Regions from separate parts of the Variovorax sp. M-6 genome, predicted to be linked through region 1. Evidence: predicted binding sites of a transcription regulator. Region 1 holds the regulator's gene; the other holds the start of a gene.
The links. The regulator NrdR, encoded in region 1, represses ribonucleotide reductase genes. The targets are predictions, from matches to a motif close to CACNANATNTNGTG.
Positions count from the first base shown of each region.

Region 2: a site for NrdR is predicted at 1,723-1,736, ahead of AB4Z46_RS18520 (ribonucleoside-diphosphate reductase subunit alpha). Genes of this name have one in related genera too.

Region 1 covers NZ_JBFREQ010000004.1:189,181-192,585, reverse strand. Annotated here, with positions in the region: gene AB4Z46_RS06760 (type IV pilus modification PilV family protein) at 1-411, opposite strand, end outside; gene AB4Z46_RS06755 (GspH/FimT family pseudopilin) at 405-971, opposite strand; gene nrdR (transcriptional regulator NrdR) at 1,178-1,621, opposite strand; gene glyA (serine hydroxymethyltransferase) at 1,797-3,041, opposite strand; ZMP/ZTP riboswitch at 3,083-3,211, opposite strand; gene AB4Z46_RS06740 (transglycosylase SLT domain-containing protein) at 3,249-3,405, opposite strand, start outside.
Region 2 covers NZ_JBFREQ010000016.1:27,352-30,756, reverse strand. Annotated here, with positions in the region: gene AB4Z46_RS18530 (sigma-54-dependent transcriptional regulator) at 1-899, shown strand, start outside; gene ampD (1,6-anhydro-N-acetylmuramyl-L-alanine amidase AmpD) at 892-1,500, shown strand; gene AB4Z46_RS18520 (ribonucleoside-diphosphate reductase subunit alpha) at 1,850-3,405, shown strand, end outside.

The DNA of each region.
Region 1 (3,405 bases):
CACCATCACGCCCAGCTGCCGCGGGCTGTCGGTGATCTCGAACACCACGCTGCGGCCCAGCGGCAGTGCGCTCGCGACCGCCTGCTTCCAGCGTGCGATCTCCCAGCGCGCGAGCGCTGTCGGCTCGCAGGCGGTCGTGCGGCAATCCGGCAGCGGCGGCGGCAGGTCCCATTGCGCTGCTTCGGCCGGCAGGGGACGCATCCGCCCGGGATGGGCGCGAACGCGCTCGGCCAGATCCTCGACCAGGCGGATGGCCTGCGTGCGGTGGACGGTGGTCCGGGCATCGGCCAGGGTGCGCAACTGCACGCCGAGCAAGCCGAAGGCGACCAGCACGAGGATCGCGAGCGACACCAGGGATTCGAGCAGCGTGATGCCTCGCTGCCGGTAGGGCCGGCCGGCGTTCTTCAGCATTTGTCGGTCCCCTGGAGGGTCTGGAGCCGGCCGGCGGAGGACATGCACAGCACCCGCGCGGCCGTGCGGTCGGTGCTGCCCGGGGGCTTCAGCGTGAACCTGAAGGCGCCCAGGTTGTGAAAGCGGCCCCATCGGTTCAGGTTCAAATAGGTCGAGGGGCTGGGCACGAACACCGTCGCCTCGACGCCGCGCAGCGGTGGCCAGGACTGGATCAGGGCCTCGCCGGGATCGCGCTGGCCATTGCTGTCGCCGTCCTCGAAGACCATCCAGCCGCAGCTCCAGTCCTGGTCGTCGCGGGGCGTACATCCGGCCGCCGATGCCCGGCGCAGGGTGACGCGGCCGCCGCGGCGGAGCGCTTCCGACCGCGCGACGTGGATCGCGGAGCGGAGGTCTTCTTCGGCGCTGCGCAAACGGTAGCGCTCGAGGGCCCGGCCGAAGCCCGGCATCGCGAACCCGGCGAGGATCGCGACGATCGCGAGCACCACCAGCAGCTCGACCAGCGTGAAACCGGCCAGCGGCGTAGCGGGAAGTGAAGGTTGAAGAGGGACGGAGCCGGGCATGACGCGCCGAATGCTAGAAGCACCAGCGCCTCCGCGCGACTTCCGGCGGCCCACCGGCCCGGTCTTCGGGCCAGGCGGTCGGACGGCGGGCGGCAGCAACGATTCAGGACAAAGTTGGCTGCAATCCAAACGCGCCCGGCGGCCTCAGGGTCTGGCCGGCCCCGGGCCGCCCCAAAGCGGCCTGCGGCTCCTTGGGCGCAGCGGCCTCAGATATCCCTGAGCAACTGCCTGAACTCGTCGACGTCCTCGAAACTCCGGTACACCGACGCGAAGCGCACGTAGGCCACCTTGTCGAGCCGCTTGAGTTCCCGCATCACGAGTTCGCCGACCTTGGTCGATTCGATCTCGCGCAGCCCGCTGGACAGCAGTTTCTGCTCGATGCGCAGCAGCGCGTTGTCGATCTGCTCGATGCTCACCGGCCGCTTGCGCAGCGCCAGCATCATCGAGGCGCGCACCTTGGCGGTGTTGAAGTCGGCGCGGCTGCCGTCCTTCTTGACCACCACCGGGAAGTTGACGTCCGGCCGCTCGTAGGTGGTGAAGCGCTTGTCGCAGGCGCCGCATTGGCGTCGGCGCCTCACGAAGTCGCCGTCTTCCGACACCCGGGTCTCGACGACCTGGGTTTCGAGGTGGCCGCAGAAGGGGCACTTCATGCGGCGGCCCCGCCCACCGCCGGGCCGCCCCAAGGCGGGCAGCGCCCCCCTGGGGGGCAGCGACGACACGCAGTGCGGAGCGTGGGGGCTCCGCCCGCCGCCGGGCCGCCCCAAGGCGGGCAGCGCCCCCCCGGGGGGCAGCGACGACACGCAGTGCGGAGCGTGGGGGCCATGTTTACTTGTAGACCGGGAAGCGGCTGGTCAGCGCATGCACCTTGGCGCGCACCGCGTCGATGTTCGCTGCATCGCGCGGGCTCTCGAGCACGTCGGCGATCAGGTTGGCGGTGGCGCGCGCTTCCTCGTCCTTGAAGCCGCGGGTGGTCATCGCCGGCGTGCCGATGCGCACGCCGCTGGTGACCATCGGCTTCTCGGGGTCGTTGGGGATCGCGTTCTTGTTGATCGTCATGTGGGCTGCGCCCAGCACCGCCTCGGCTTCCTTGCCGGTGATGCCCTTGGCGCGCAGGTCGACCAGCATCACGTGGCTCTCGGTGCGGCCGCTGACGATGCGCAGGCCGCGCTGGGTCAGCGTTTCGGCGACGATCTGCGCGTTCTTGACCACCTGCTGCTGGTAGGCCTTGAATTCCGGCGACAGCGCTTCCTTGAAGGCCACGGCCTTGGCCGCGATCACGTGCATCAGCGGGCCGCCCTGCAGGCCCGGGAAGATGGCGCTGTTGATCGCCTTCTCGTGCTGCGACTTCATCAGGATGATGCCGCCGCGCGGGCCGCGCAGGCTCTTGTGGGTGGTGGACGTGACCACGTCCGCATGCGGAACCGGATTGGGGTACACGCCGGCGGCCACAAGACCCGCGTAGTGCGCGATGTCGACCATGAAGATCGCGCCGATGTCCTTGGCGACCTTGGCGAAGCGCTCGAAGTCGATGCGCAGCGAGTAGGCCGAGGCGCCCGCGATGATCAGCTTGGGCATCGACTCGCGCGCCTTGCGCTCCATCGCGTCGTAGTCGATTTCTTCCTTGGCGTCCAGGCCGTAGCTCACGACGTTGAACCACTTGCCGCTCATGTTGAGCGGCATGCCGTGGGTCAGGTGGCCGCCCTCGGCCAGGCTCATGCCCATGATGGTGTCGCCGGGCTTCAGGAAGGCCAGCATCACGGCTTCGTTGGCCGAGGCGCCGCAGTGCGGCTGCACGTTGGCGGCATCGGCGCCGAACAGCTGCTTGACGCGGTCGATGGCCAGTTGCTCGGCCACGTCGACATGCTCGCAGCCGCCGTAGTAGCGCTTGCCCGGGTAGCCCTCGGCATACTTGTTGGTGAGCTGCGAGCCCTGGGCGGCCATGACGGCCGGCGAGGCGTAGTTCTCGCTGGCGATCAGCTCGATGTGATGTTCCTGGCGGGCGTTCTCGGCCTGGATGGCGGCCCAGATTTCAGGATCGGTCTGTTCGACCAGGATGTTGCGGTGGTACATGGCAGTCCTTCAAGACAATGGTCCTTGTTCTTCAACCAAACAAGGGCTGCCCAGGCGAACGGCTGAACACCTGCCACTAAGACCGCAGGCGGCACGCTTCCCAGTGGTAGTCCACGTCAGCGCAATGCACCTGAAAAGGGTTGCGCCTATCGCCAGTCGCGTGCCGGCCGAGTGTAGCCGACGACGGCGAGCGCCGCCGCCAAAGACCTAGGAATCACCCAGAAGGGCGACCTGCGGATCGGGTTCGGTGCGCTTCGGCGCCGGAGGCGCGACCACCTGGACCGGGTTGGCCCGCAGCGTCGGCGGCGTGGCCGCCGGGGTGCGACCGGCGGCGACCTGCCGCAGCCGCTCGTGCTCGGCCAGC
Region 2 (3,405 bases), on a different contig from region 1:
GCCAGCGCAGCGACGGCCCCTTCGTCGCGGTCAATTGCGGCGCCATTCCCGAGAACCTGCTCGAAGCCGAATTCTTCGGCGCGCGCAAGGGCTCCTACACCGGCTCCTCGCAGGACCGCGACGGCTACTTCCAGGCCGCGCGCGGCGGCACACTGTTCCTCGACGAGATCGGCGACCTGCCGCTGGCGATGCAGTCCAAGCTGCTGCGCGCCATCCAGGAGCGCAGCGTGCGCCCGATCGGCTCGACCCAGGAAGACGCGGTCGACGTCCGCATCGTGAGCGCCACCCACAAGGACCTGCACGCGGAGGTGCAGGCGGGCCGTTTCCGGCAGGACCTGTTCTACCGCCTCAACGTGATCGAGATCGCGGTGCCGGCCCTGCGCGAGCGCCGCGCCGACCTGCCGGCGCTGTGCAAGGCCCTGCTGGCACGCATCGGGCGCGACGCCGACATGCCGGTGCCGACGCTGTCGGCCGAGGTGCTGCTGCGGCTCGCCGAGCATCCGCTCAACGGCAACGTGCGCGAACTCGAGAACCTGCTGCACCGCGCCGTGGCGCTGAGCGACGGCGACATGCTGCACCTCGATTTCGTCGACAGCACGGCGATGCTTGCCGAACCCTTGCCGTCGGAACCGGCGCCGCCGGCGTACGCAGCGGCGCGCCCCGCCGCCGCCGCACCGGCCTCGAGAGCGGCGCCCGCAGTGCCGAACGACCTGCAGAGCTACCTCGACCAGCAGGAGCGCGAGATCCTGATCCGCGTCCTGCAGGAAACCGGGTTCAACCGCACCGCCGCGGCCACCCGGCTCGGGCTCAGCCTGCGGCAGATGCGCTACCGGATCGCGCGCCTGGGCATCGCGACACCGAACGGCGACGACGCCAATGCCTTCGGTGTCGATGAATGAGCCCCCACGCTCCCCCGGGGGGGCCGCAGGTCTCTGGCGGGACGGCTGGTATGAATTCGCGCGGCAACTGCGCTCGCCCAACTTCGGGCCGCGTCCGGCCGGCGCCCACATCGACCTGATCGTGCTGCATTCGATCAGCCTGCCACCGGGACGCTACGGCGGCGACGAAGTCCAGCAACTCTTCACCAACCGCCTCGACTGGGATGCGCATCCCTATTTCGGCAGCATCCGCGGCCTCGAGGTCTCGGCGCACTTCTATGTGCGGCGCAACGGCGAACTGTGGCAGTTCGTGAGCTGCGACGACCGCGCCTGGCACGCCGGCGCATCCTGGTGGCGCGGCCGCGCGAACTGCAACGACGATTCGATCGGCATCGAGCTCGAGGGCATCGAAGGCGGTCCGTTCGAAAGCGCCCAGTACGAAACCTTGACCAGCCTGTGTCCGGCCATCGCGCAGCGCCACGCCATCGGCTTCATCGCCGGCCACGAGCACATCGCGCCGGGCCGCAAAGAGGACCCGGGCGCCGGCTTCGACTGGCACTTGCTGCAGCGGCAACTCGGCTGGGATCGGGAGATGTTCCCCCCGGCCGCCATGGCCCGCTAGTTTTTTTCAATCGGGCGGCGGGATGCGATGCGTCGTCGATGCGGCGCTGCATCGGCACCCACGCACGCGCTCAAGCTCAGCAACCATGCGGTTTCCAAGCCCAAATGCGGCGGAAACGCCCGCCTGTCGCGGACTGCGCTAACGTCTCTCACTGGCCATGGGGCAGATGCGCGATTCGACGCCTGCAGGTCTTCGTTCACATTCGTTGGAAATTGTCCAAAACACTACATCTAGTGGGTTGTAGCCCCGCGAGACCCTAGATATAGTGTGCCCTGCCCGGCGCTCGACGCCCAAACCCATGGCCGCACTGGCACCGCCGCCCCAACAAGAATTGCCAACCGAGGATCGCATGCAAACTGCCCTGAACACCCCCTCCGCCTCCCGCGCCCCCCAAGCTGCTTCCTCGACGCCGCAGCAACGCGACACGGCCGGCTCGCCCGCCGGCAATGCGCTGGCCCACTACCAGATCATTCGCCGCAATGGTGCGGTCGTGCCCTTCGAGCCGAACAAGATCGCGATCGCGATGATGAAGGCCTTCCTCGCGGTGCACGGCACCCAGGGTGCGGCTTCGGCCAGCGTGCGCGAAACGGTCGACGCACTGACCCAGGCCGTGGTGCGCGCCATGGTGCGCTCGCGTCCGGGCGGCGGCACCTTCCACATCGAGGACGTGCAGGACCAGGTCGAGCTCGGCCTGATGCGCGGCGGCCACCACGAGATCGCGCGCGCCTACGTGCTCTACCGCGAACGCCGCTCCCAGGAGCGCAGCAAGCAAGGCGAGCAGGACGCCCCGATCGCGGTTTCCACGCTGCACGTGCTGGACCGCGGCGAGCGCGTCGCGCTCGACCTCAACGAGCTCAAAGGCCTGATCGAGTCCGCCTGCACCGGCTTGGGCGACAGCATCACCTCCGGCCCGATCGTGGCCGAGACCATGCGCAACCTCTACGACGGCGTGCCGCTGGACGAGGTCTACAAGGCCTCGATCCTGGCCGCCCGCACGCTGATCGAGAAGGACCCCGACTACACCTTCGCCACCGCCCGCCTGCTGCTGCACACGATCTTCAAGGAAGTCATCGGCCGCGAAGTGCCGCCGGCCGAACGGGCCCAGGCCTACGCCGACTACTTCCCGCAGTTCATCAAGAAAGGCGTCGACAACGAGCTGCTCGACGAGAAGCTGCAGCAGTTCGACCTGGCCCGCCTGGGCGCCGCGCTCAAGCCCGAGCGCGACCTGCAATTCGACTACCTCGGCCTGCAGACCCTCTACGACCGCTACTTCCTGCACGTGCGCAAGTCGCGCATCGAGCTGCCGCAAGCCTTCTTCATGCGCGTCGCGATGGGCCTGTCGCTCAACGAAATCGACCGCGAAGCCCGCGCCATCGAGTTCTACGAGGTGATGTCCTCGTTCGACTTCATGTCGAGCACCCCGACCCTGTTCAACAGCGGCACCCTGCGCTCGCAGCTGTCGAGCTGCTACCTCACGACCGTGCCCGACGACCTCGACGGCATCTACGAGTCGATCAAGGAAAACGCGCTGCTGTCGAAATTCGCCGGCGGCCTGGGCAACGACTGGACCCGCGTGCGCGCGCTCGGCAGCCACATCAAGGGCACCAACGGCGAATCGCAGGGCGTCGTGCCCTTCCTCAAGGTGGTCAACGACACGGCCGTCGCGGTCAACCAGGGCGGCAAGCGCAAGGGCGCGGTCTGCACCTACCTGGAAAGCTGGCACCTCGACATCGAGGAATTCCTCGAGCTGCGCAAGAACACCGGCGACGACCGCCGCCGCACGCACGACATGAACACGGCCAACTGGATCCCCGACCTGTTCATGCGCCGCGTGATGGAAAAGGGCACCTGGACCCTGTTCTCGCCGTCGAACGTGCCCGATCTGCACGACAAGTTCGGCCTCGA